One region of the Enterobacter sp. 186315 genome, then DNA from elsewhere that is predicted to be linked to it. Evidence: predicted binding sites of a transcription regulator. Region 1 holds the regulator's gene; the other holds the start of a gene.

What was found. The regulator LexA, encoded in region 1, represses DNA repair genes until DNA is damaged. The targets are predictions, from matches to a motif close to TNCTGTATGTACATACAGNA.
Region 2: rmuC (DNA recombination protein RmuC) is a predicted target of LexA. The motif match lies at 3,665-3,684, and genes of this name have one in related genera.

The regions. Positions count from the first base shown of each region.
Region 1 is NZ_JBPTTK010000014.1:34,208-39,911, reverse strand. It holds gene zur (zinc uptake transcriptional repressor Zur) at 1-433, shown strand, start outside; gene ACSVHP_RS15810 (CsbD family protein) at 487-696, opposite strand; gene dinF (MATE family efflux transporter DinF) at 816-2,153, opposite strand; gene lexA (transcriptional repressor LexA) at 2,218-2,826, opposite strand; gene ACSVHP_RS15795 (diacylglycerol kinase) at 2,935-3,303, opposite strand; gene plsB (glycerol-3-phosphate 1-O-acyltransferase PlsB) at 3,458-5,704, shown strand, end outside.
Region 2 is NZ_JBPTTK010000018.1:14,098-19,801, forward strand. It holds gene ubiB (ubiquinone biosynthesis regulatory protein kinase UbiB) at 1-727, opposite strand, end outside; gene ubiJ (ubiquinone biosynthesis protein UbiJ) at 724-1,329, opposite strand; gene ubiE (bifunctional demethylmenaquinone methyltransferase/2-methoxy-6-polyprenyl-1,4-benzoquinol methylase UbiE) at 1,343-2,098, opposite strand; gene rmuC (DNA recombination protein RmuC) at 2,165-3,622, opposite strand; gene udp (uridine phosphorylase) at 3,758-4,519, opposite strand; gene ACSVHP_RS17645 (dienelactone hydrolase family protein) at 4,780-5,586, shown strand; gene metE (5-methyltetrahydropteroyltriglutamate--homocysteine S-methyltransferase) at 5,665-5,704, opposite strand, start outside.

The DNA of each region.
Region 1 (5,704 bases):
CCTTGAGGTATTGCGTCTGATGAGCCTGCAACAGGGGGCGATCAGCGCGTACGATCTGCTGGATCTGCTGCGCGTAAGCGAACCGCAGGCCAAGCCGCCTACCGTTTATCGCGCGCTGGATTTCCTGCTGGAGCAGGGGTTTGTTCATAAGGTTGAGTCAACCAACAGCTACGTGCTGTGCCATCTGTTTGACCAGCCGACCCACACGTCCGCCATGTTTATTTGCGACCGCTGCGGCGTCGTTAAAGAAGAGGGTGCGGAAGGGGTGGAAGATATTATGCATACGCTGGCGGCGAAAATGGGCTTTGCGCTGCGCCATAACGTGATTGAAGCACACGGGCTATGTTCTGCGTGTGTAGAAGTGGAATCCTGCAATCATCACGATGAGTGCCAGCACGATCACTCTATTCTGGTGAAGAAAAAACCGCGCTAGAAAAGACAAAGGCGGCTCAAGGCCGCCTTCAGAGGGACGTAAACTGCTAAGGGTTACCAGCGGTAATCGTTGCGGGTTTCCCAGTCTTTAACTTCAGTTTCAGCCTGGTCCTTCTCGTAACCGTAACGCTCCTGGATTTTACCTACCAGCTGGTCACGTTTACCTTCAATGACGGTCATGTCGTCATCGGTGAGTTTACCCCACTGTTCTTTCGCTTTACCTTTGAATTGCTTCCAGTTGCCGCCGATTTCGTCTTTATTCATAATCGTGTCCTCGTGTTAAGCGTGAATTCATAACGTCCGTGACGTACATTTCTGCTGGACGTGATAATTATTGTAGTTAAGGATTCGGCGGTCAGTTTCATATTCAGAATCTTTAACCATCACGCTCTGTCGTGAGGGGAAGCAAACCAGGTGTTGTTGCGCCAGTGACGGTGCCAGATATACGCCAGCGACAGGCCGCGCAGGGAGAGGAAGACCGCCAGCGCCAGCCACAGGCCGTGGTTGCCCAGATACGGCACCGTCAGCAGCGTAAGGCCAAAGCCTGCCGCCGCCACCGCCATGCTGTTACGCATCTCCGCGCCGCGCGTTGCGCCAATAAACATCCCGTCCAGCAGATAACACCAGACGCCCACCACCGGTAATATCACCTGCCAGAGAATGTAGTGGCTTGCCAGCTCCCGCAGCGCAGGCAGAGAGGTGAGCAGCGCAATAATATGCTCGCCCAGACAGGCGTAGATCAGCGCAAACGCCAGCGCCACCAGCCCCGACTGACGGCAGGCAGCGCGCCAGACCTCGCGCAGCTGACCGCTTTCACGCGCGCCGTAGGCCTGCCCGGAGTGGGCTTCCACGGCATACGCAAAGCCGTCGAGCGCATAGGCGGTGAAGGTCAGCAGCGTCATCAGCACCGCGTTAACCGCGACGATTTCCGGGCCAAGACGTGCGCCAAACACCGTCAGCGCGCCAAAGCAGAGTTGCAGCAGCAGCGAGCGCAGCATGATGTCGCGATTCAGCGCCAGCAGCCGGCGGATATTCCCGCGCCAGGCGGTTTTCAGCATCCCAAGAGAGATGCCGCGCATGTGCAGCACGCGCCAGACCATCCACAAGCCGATTATCAGCGTGCCGTATTCCGCAATGGCCGTTGCCAGCGCCGCGCCCTGAACGTTCATGTGCAGCCCAATCACCAGCCAGAGATCGAGCACAATGTTCAGGACGTTGCCCACCACCAGCAGGATAACCGGGGCGCGCGCATACTGAACGCCGAGCAGCCAGCCGAGCAGCACTAAGTTTGCCAGGGAGGCCGGAGCGCTGAGCCAGCGGATTTCAAGGAAGCGCCGGGCCTGCTCCAGCACCGCTTCGCTGCCCCCCACGATGTGTAAGGCCAGATCGATAAGCGGCGTGCGTAAAAGCACAATGAGCACGCCAGCGCCCAGGGCCAGGATCAGCGGCTGTACCAGCGCCCGCGCCAGACGCAGCGGATCTTTCGCGCCGTACGCCTGGGCCGTCAAGCCCGTGGTGCTCATGCGCAAAAAGAGCAGCAGCATAAAGAGGAAGCTGGTTGCCGTGGCGCCAATGGCGACGCCGCCCAGATAGACGGGGGAATCGAGATGGCCAATTACGGCGGTATCAACCAGCCCCAGCAGCGGGACGGTGATATTGGAGAAAATCATCGGCAACGCAAGACGCCACAGCGCCTTATCAGAAGCGGTCAGCAATGACATGAGAACATACCGGGGCAGAAAAATGAGTCAGGCTGCGGGAGTGCCGCAGCCTGTCAGGAAGAGATTACAGCCATTCGCCGTTGCGGATCACGCCGACGGCCAGCCCTTCAATGGAGAAATTGTGCTCGCGCAAATCCACCACGATAGGGGAAAAATCGTTGTTCTCAGGCAGCAGCTGCACGGTGTTGCCCTGCTTTTTCAGACGCTTAACGGTCACTTCATCATCAATACGTGCGACCACAACCTGACCGTTGCGCACATCCTGAGTTTTGTGAACCGCCAGCAGATCGCCGTCGAGAATACCGATGTCTTTCATGGACATCCCGCTAACGCGCAGCAGGAAATCCGCGCTCGGTTTGAACATGCCAGGATCAACCTGGTAGTGACCTTCAATGTGCTGCTGTGCGAGCAGAGGTTCACCTGCTGCAACGCGGCCTACCAGTGGAATACCGGTTTCTTCTTCCACCAGCAGACGAATACCACGAGACGCGCCGGAAACAATCTCCAGTACGCCTTTACGTGCCAGTGCTTTAAGGTGCTCTTCGGCAGCATTTGGAGAACGGAACCCCAGACGCTGCGCGATTTCCGCACGCGTAGGTGGCATACCCGTCTGGCCGATGTGATCCCGGATGAGATCAAACACCTCTTGCTGCCTGGTCGTTAACGCTTTCATTCCGCCCCCTGGGTGTATATACAGTTATGCTGTGAGTATATACAGTCAAAGGCGAATTTGGAATCAAAAACTGCACAAAAAACCAGGCAGTTAGTGATTCCTGAAGGCTTATCGAAAATGTGACCAGAGAAGCGTGCCCCAGGTGATTAATGCGGTAATAATCGACAACAGAACTGCGGCAGACCCCATATCTTTCGCACGACCGGACAGCTCATGAAAATCGGAGCCAATACGATCGACCACGGCCTCTATAGCGCTATTGATAATTTCCACTATCATCACCAAAAGTACCGAACCGATGAGAAGTACGCGGGTTATTGCGTCAACATCAAGGAAACAGGCGATAATCACCGCGACAATGGCGGCAACGGCTTCCTGGCGAAAAGCAGCTTCATTAATCCACGCGGCGCGGAAACCTTTCCATGAATAGCCGGCAGCTTTGATGATTCGAGTTAACCCAGTGGTATTATTGGCCATTAAAAGAACCTTTTAGTGAAAATAGCGTCAGTAATTAGGGTTGCAGCGCGTTTTGCTGCCGCCTTAAGTATGACGGGTAACAACAGAAATTTTGCGCGCATTCTGTTATCCTTGCGCCGCATTTGCATTATTAACCAGAGGCTTTACATCGTTTATGTCCGGCTGGCCACGAATTTACTACAAATTACTTAATTTACCATTAAGCGTCCTGGTAAAAAGCAAGTCTATCCCGGCGGAACCTGCGCTGGAATTAGGGCTGGATACCTCTCGCCCTATTATGTACGTTTTGCCTTATAACTCGAAGGCAGACCTGCTGACGCTCCGCGCCCAATGTCTGGCGCACGACCTCCCTGACCCGCTTGAGCCGCTCGAAATCGACGGCACTCTGCTGCCGCGCTACGTGTTCATTCACGGCGGGCCGCGCGTGTTTACCTATTACACGCCGAAAGAAGAGTCCATCAAACTGTTCCACGACTACCTCGACCTGCACCGCAGCAATCCACAGCTGGATGTGCAGATGGTGCCGGTATCGGTGATGTTTGGCCGCCGTCCGGGCCGCGAAAAAGGCGAAGAGAATCCGCCGCTGCGTATGCTTAACGGTATTCAGAAGTTTTTTGCGGTCTCCTGGCTGGGACGCGACAGCTTTGTGCGTTTCTCCCCTTCCGTTTCGCTGCGCCGCATGGCGGACGAACACGGTACGGACAAAATCATTGCGCAAAAACTGGCGCGCGTTGCGCGTATGCACTTCGCCCGCCAGCGTCTGGCTGCCGTCGGGCCGCGCCTGCCTGCGCGCCAGGATCTCTTTAACAAGCTGCTGGCCTCGAAAGCCATTGCCCGCGCCGTCGAAGACGAAGCGCGCAGCAAGAAAATTTCTCACGAGAAAGCGCAGCAGAACGCCATCGCGCTGATGGAAGAGATCGCCGCGAATTTCTCTTACGAGATGATCCGCCTCTCCGACCGTATTCTGGGCTTTACGTGGAACCGCCTTTATCAGGGGATCAACGTTCACAACGCCGAGCGCGTTCGCCAGCTGGCGCACGACGGACATGAAATTGTCTATGTGCCGTGTCACCGCAGCCACATGGACTACCTGCTGCTCTCCTACGTGCTGTATCACCAGGGTCTTGTCCCGCCGCATATCGCCGCTGGGATTAACCTGAACTTCTGGCCAGCAGGGCCGATTTTCCGCCGTCTGGGCGCGTTCTTTATTCGACGCACCTTTAAAGGCAACAAGCTCTATTCCACCGTCTTCCGCGAGTATCTGGGCGAGCTGTTCAGCCGTGGCTATTCCGTTGAGTATTTCGTGGAGGGTGGCCGTTCCCGCACCGGTCGTCTGCTCGATCCGAAGACCGGCACGCTGTCGATGACCATTCAGGCGATGCTGCGCGGCGGCACCCGTCCGATTACGCTGGTGCCGATTTACATCGGTTACGAACACGTGATGGAAGTGGGTACCTACGCCAAAGAGCTGCGCGGGGCGACCAAAGAGAAAGAGAGTCTGCCGCAGATGCTGCGCGGGCTGAGCAAGCTGCGCAACCTCGGTGAGGGCTACGTGAACTTTGGCGAGCCGATGCCGCTGATGACCTACCTGAACCACCATGTACCAGAGTGGCGCGAGTCTATCGATCCTATCGAAGCGGTGCGTCCTGCCTGGCTGACGCCAACGGTAAACGGTATCGCCGCCGAGCTGATGGTGCGTATCAACAACGCGGGTGCGGCCAACGCCATGAACCTGTGCTGTACCGCGCTGCTGGCCTCGCGTCAGCGTTCGCTGACCCGCGAGCAGCTCACCGAACAGCTCGACTGCTATCTCGACATCATGCGCAACGTGCCGTACTCGGTGGATTCAACCGTGCCGACCAGCACCGCGAACGAGCTGATCGAACATGCGTTGCAGATGAACAAGTTCGAGGTCGAGAAAGACACCATCGGGGACATCATCATTCTGCCGCGCGAGCAGGCGGTGCTGATGACCTACTACCGAAACAACATCACGCATATGCTGATGTTGCCATCGCTGATGGCGGCCATCATTACCCAGCATCGCCGTATTTCACGTCAGGAGCTGCTGCGCCATGTCGACGCGCTGTACCCGATGCTGAAAGCGGAGCTGTTCCTGCGCTGGAGTAAAGACGAGCTGGCGGCAGAGCTGGATAAACTCACCGCAGAGCTGCAACGTCAGGGGCTGATTACGGTCACCGGTGACGAGCTGCACATTAACCCGTCACGCTCCCGCACCCTGCAACTGCTGGCGGCTGGCGCGCGTGAAACGCTGCAACGTTACGCCATTACCTTCTGGCTGCTGAGCGCGAACCCGTCCATCAACCGCGGTACGCTGGAAAAAGAGAGCCGGACGCTGGCACAGCGCCTGTCCGTTCTGCACGGCATTAACGCGCCGGAG
Region 2 (5,704 bases), on a different contig from region 1:
TCACCATCATGTTCTGGCTGCAATAGTCGGAGTAGACCTCCGGCACGTAGAGCATCGGGCTGTCTTCGAAATTGCGGCGCAGCTGAATGGCGTTGGCCGATTCACGCAGGAGATTTAGTTCGTCAATCAGCGTTTTTTCGTACTCACGCACCACTTCCAGCGGGCGCAGACGACGTCCGTCCGGCAGCAGGCGTGGCACCCAGCGCGCAAGACGGTAGATCAGCTTCATGTCGGCTTTGATAATGGGCAGGATATCCGGGCGGATAACCTTAATAACCACCTCTTTGCCGTTCTCTTTCAGACGCGCGGTATGCACCTGCGCGATAGACGCGGAGGCCAGCGGCTGAATATCGAAATCATCAAACCAGGTTTCGACGGGGATATTGCCCATCGCTTCTTCGATCTGCTTTTTGGCTCGCGTGCCTTCAAAAGGCGCGACGCGATCCTGAAGCAGAGCCAGCTGATCGGCAATCTGCGGCGGGAAGAGGTCGCGACGGGTCGAGAGCATCTGACCGAACTTGATCCACACCGGCCCCAGCTCCTGCAATGCCAGACGCAGGCGTTCGCCGAGTTCCTGATCCTTATGACGGTTTGGCATCCAGAACAACGTCCGGCGCCAGATACGAAGCGGCAGCGTGATCCGCATTCTGGGGATGAGTTCGTCCAGCCCGTAGCTTAGAAAGGTCTGGACAATGAAGTAGAGGCGCCGAATTTCACCAGGCGTCATTTGCCCTCCAGTTTTTCCAGCCGTTTGCTTAATGCGTCAACCGCACGTTCAACCGCCGCCGTTTCTTCGGCAAACCAGGCCACTTCCAGCGGGCCCGGCGCCATGCGCCACTCTTCGGTCATGACTTCTGCCGCATAGCGCTGCTGGCGCTGAACGGTTTTACGCAGAAACGCCGACCCGCCGCGAATAAATTTGCTCGCACCTTCCGCCGCGATATCGCCGATGTAAGGGGCAAGCAGTTCAGCCGGATCAAATTCCGCCAGATCGGTCAGCGCAACGAAGTTCTGCACCACCTGGATGTCGCCTTCAACCTCCAGCTCGCCGCTGCGGATAAGCGCGGTAAGTTGCTGACGGTCGCGCAGCTTCGGCAGCACGCTCATACGCGTGATGACCGAGCAGTCGGCGTCGCCTTCCCACTCGCCCAGCACGTCAAGCTGGCGTTCGCTGAACACCAGCACCATCGGCGTTGAGAACTCTTTTAAAACGATACGCAGCACCTTGCCGTTTAGCCGCTGACGCGCGGTTTTAAGCGCAGGCGCGCGATACAAAAAGGCATTCAGGACATTCTCGATGCCTGCGGTCACTAACGGCTTAATGGGCATGGAATACCTCCACTCAGAACTTGTAACCGCGATGCAGCGCGACGACACCTGCCGTCATGTTGAAGTACTCAACGTTTTCAAGTCCGGCATCCTGCATCATCGCCTTCAGGGTATCCTGATCCGGGTGCATACGGATGGATTCCGCCAGGTAGCGATAGCTCTCGGCGTCGTTTGCCACCAGCTCGCCAATTCGCGGCAGAACGTGGAACGAGTAGGCGTCGTAGGCTTTGCTCAGCGGCTCGATAATCGGTTTGGAGAATTCGAGAACCAGCAGACGTCCGCCCGGCTTCAGTACGCGGTACATCGAGCGCAGCGCTTTGTCTTTATCGGTGACGTTACGCAGGCCAAACGAAATGGTGATGCAGTCAAAAGTGTTGTCCGGGAACGGCAGCGCTTCGGCGTTCGCCTGCACATACTCAACGTTACCGACCACGCCGATGTTACGCAGCTTTTCGCGTCCCATTTTCAGCATCGAGTCGTTGATGTCTGCCAGCACCACGCGGCCGGTTTCACCCACCAGACGCGAGAATTTTGCCGTCAGATCGCCGGTACCACCGGCCAAATCCAGCACCGTTTGCCCACGGCGCACGCCGCTACAGTCAATGGTGAAGCGCTTCCACAAGCGATGAATGCCGAACGACATCAAATCATTCATCACATCGTACTTCGCCGCCACGGAATGAAATACGTGGGCCACCATGTCAGCTTTCTGCGCTTTGGCGACTGTCTGAAAGCCAAAGTGCGTTGTGTCTTGTGAATCTTCAACCATCTCAGAGCCTGCTTATCAATCAAATGTTCGTGAAGTGTAACAGATTGGGCGCGTTTGCCCTACGGTTCAACCACCGTGAAAGAAACGGCCGGACCGTTCCGTTGAGGATAATTCCGAGGCTAAATCATTGTCTTCATTGTGAGTATTTTGTTCATCTGCTCCTTCGCGCAGACGATACTCCTCATCCTGAGCCGTGGCCTGTTCCACCAGATCCGGATTAATCTCGCGTTTTACCTCAACGCCGAGGCTGCGAAACGCCTCCGCTTGCGCCAGCAGGTTACCGCGCCCGGACGAGAGTTTTTTCATCGCCTGACGATAGTTATCCTGCGCGCGATCGAGGCTTTGCCCCACAGAGGACATGTCGTCGACGAACAGGCGCATTTTGTCGTACAGCTTGCTTGCGCGATCGGCGATCTGCTGCGCGTTTCGACTCTGATGCTCGTAGCGCCAGAGGTTGGCGATGGTTCGTAGCGCCACCAGCAGCGTCGTGGGGCTGACCAGCATAATGTTATTTTTCAGCGCCTCGGTGATCAGTTCGGGCTGTCTGTCGAGCGCCAGCAGAAAAGCAGGCTCGACCGGGATAAACATCAGCACGTAGTCGAGCGAACGCAGCCCCGGCAGCTGCTGGTAATCTTTGCGACCGAGCCCGCGAATATGGCTACGCACGGAGGCGATGTGCTCCTGTAGCGCCGACTCGCGGGTGTAGTCGTCTTCGGCATTGAAGTAGCGCTCGTAGGCCACCAGCGTCATTTTGGCGTCGATGACCACGTCCTTGCCCTGCGGCAGACGCACGATGACGTCAGGCTGCATTCGCGAGCGGGCGTCGTTTTCGATGCTGACCTGGGTTTCGTATTCGTAGCCTTCGCGCAGGCCAGAGGCCTCCAGCACGCGGGTCAGCACCACTTCCCCCCAGTTGCCCTGCGCTTTGTTGTCGCCTTTGAGCGCGCGCGTCAAGTTAACAGCCTCCTGCGCCATCTGCGCGTTCAGCTGCTGGAGATTACGAATTTCATGCGCCAGGGTGTGCCGCTCGCGGGCTTCCTGACCAAAACTGTCCTGCACCTGGCGGCGAAAACCGTCCAGCTGCTCGCGCAGCGGCGTCAGCAGGCTGTTGAGGCTCTGGCGGTTTTGTTCATCGACGCGGCGGTTGCTGTGCTCGAAAATCCGGTTCGCAAGGTTTTCAAACTGTTCGCTCAGGCGCTGCTCGCTGTTAATCATCTGGCGGATTTTATCTTCCGCGTGCAGCTGGGTGGACTCAAGGCGGGTGGTGACTTCGCGGAGATCGGCCTCCAGCGAGGTGTTGATATCGCGCAGGTTGCGCAGTTCGTTGTTGAGCAGCTCGCACTCGTCACGCCAGTGTCCGCTCTGGGCAAGCTGTTGTTTCGTCGCGCTTAACTCAGCGACCATCTCCTCGCGCTCTGCCAGCTGATCGGCCTTCTGCTGCGCGTGTTGATAGCTGGACATCAGCCAGCCTAACCCCACGCCCACCAGCGCCATCACTGCATAAATCAGGATTGAGATATCCACACCGCCCCCACATCAAAGAATGACCCGCACAAAATAGAATTGTGCTGTATAAACGTCCAGTTTGAAAGGAGTTTCCTGCGAGGCGCTACGCAAAAAAAAGGCCGACAGGTCGGCCTTTTATCTTTGAAGAGAGGACTAGATCAGGCGGCGAGCCGCTTCAACCACAATTTTCACCGCATGACTTTCGGTCTGCTTCATGGTTTCGGCGTTCGGGATCTCCTGCTGGGTGCGGTTAACGATAACACCCGCCACCATACCGGCGCGCAGACCCTGGCTTGCGCACATGGTCAGCAGCGTTGCAGATTCCATCTCGTAGTTCATCACGCCCATCGCCTGCCACTCTTCCATAGAGCCTTTGAAGCGGCTCACCACGCGACCGGAGAAGGTGTCGTAACGCTCCTGGCCTGGGTAGAAAGTATCAGAAGAGGCGGTTACGCCAACGTGCGTGGTGGCGCCAACGGATTTCGCGGCTTCAACCAGAGCAGTCGTACATTCGAAATCAGCTACCGCCGGGAATTCCATGGGTGCGAAGTGCAGGCTTGCGCCGTCCAGACGGACGGAAGCGGTGGTCACCAGAACGTCACCCACGTTGATGTGCGGCTGAATCGCGCCGGTGGTGCCGATACGCAGGAAGGTGCGAATACCCAGCTGCGCCAGCTCTTCAACGGCGATAGAGGTAGACGGGCCGCCGATACCGGTAGAACACACGATAACCGGTTTGCCGTCCAGCTCTGCGCGCCAGGTAGTGAATTCGCGATGGGATGCCAGCTTGACCGGCTTATCCATCAGCGCGGCGATCTTTTCCACACGCTCCGGATCGCCAGGGACGATCGCGAGCGTAGCCCCTTGTAAATCGTTTTTAGTGAGGCCGAGATGAAAAACATCAGACTTAGACATAGGTGACTCCTCTGTGGGTCGGTTTAGTCAGGAGAAGTAAAACGGTACTTTACAGAAGCAGTGGGTGAAATTTCGTGACGCATCTCACCATGAATGAAAATGATTGCAGTTAATTTCCATAAAAAAGTGACTAACATCACATTAACAATCTTATAGCGCGGTCTGTTGCACAAAAGATAGACCGTATCAGGCAATGTGAGTTGTTAACACAGTGACTATATTTACCTTTGCGCTAACTCAACATTGGTACGGAGAATGCCATGACTGAAAAATCCGGTTTTGCACCTGCTGCTGCCCCTCATGCTTCAACGATTGTCACCACCCCGGAAGAGGCAATCAGCGCAGGTGAGACCTCTATCCCCTCGCAGGGGGATAACATGCCGGCCTGGCACGCCCGCCCGAAATCCGCCGACGGCCCGCTGCCGGTGGTGATTGTGGTTCAGGAGATTTTCGGCGTGCATGAGCACATTCGCGATATTTGCCGCCGCCTGGCGCTGGAGGGGTATCTGGCCATCGCGCCGGAACTCTATTTCCGCCAGGGCGATCCGAACGACTACAGCGATATCCCGACCCTGTTCGCCAATCTGGTGAGTAAAGTCCCGGACGCGCAGGTGCTGGCCGATCTTGACCATGTAGCCAGCTGGGCCGCCCGCAACGGCGGCGATCCGCACCGTCTGATGGTCACCGGCTTCTGCTGGGGCGGTCGCATTAGCTGGCTCTACGCCGCCCACAACCCGCAGCTCAAGGCAGCCGTGGCCTGGTACGGTAAGCTGGTGGGTGAAAAAACGCTGAATTCACCGAAGCATCCGCTGGATATCGCGGTCGATCTTAACGCGCCGGTGCTGGGGCTTTACGGCGCTGAGGACACGAGCATCCCGCTTGATACGGTGGAGTCGATGCGTCAGGCGCTGCGGGCGGCAAACGCCAAAGCGGACATTATTGTGTATCCCGAAGCGGGACACGCGTTTAACGCCGATTACCGTGCGAGCTATCACCCGGAATCTGCGAAAGACGGCTGGCAGAGAATGCTGGCGTGGTTCAGGCAGTACGGTGGGAAAAAAGCCTAAAGCCCGGTGGCGGCTACGCCTTACCGGGCCTGTCTGTAGGCCGGGCAAGCGCAGCCGCCACCCGGCAATTCAGCGCCGCTATGCCTGACGCAGGTTCTGCGCCGCCTTCACCATGTTC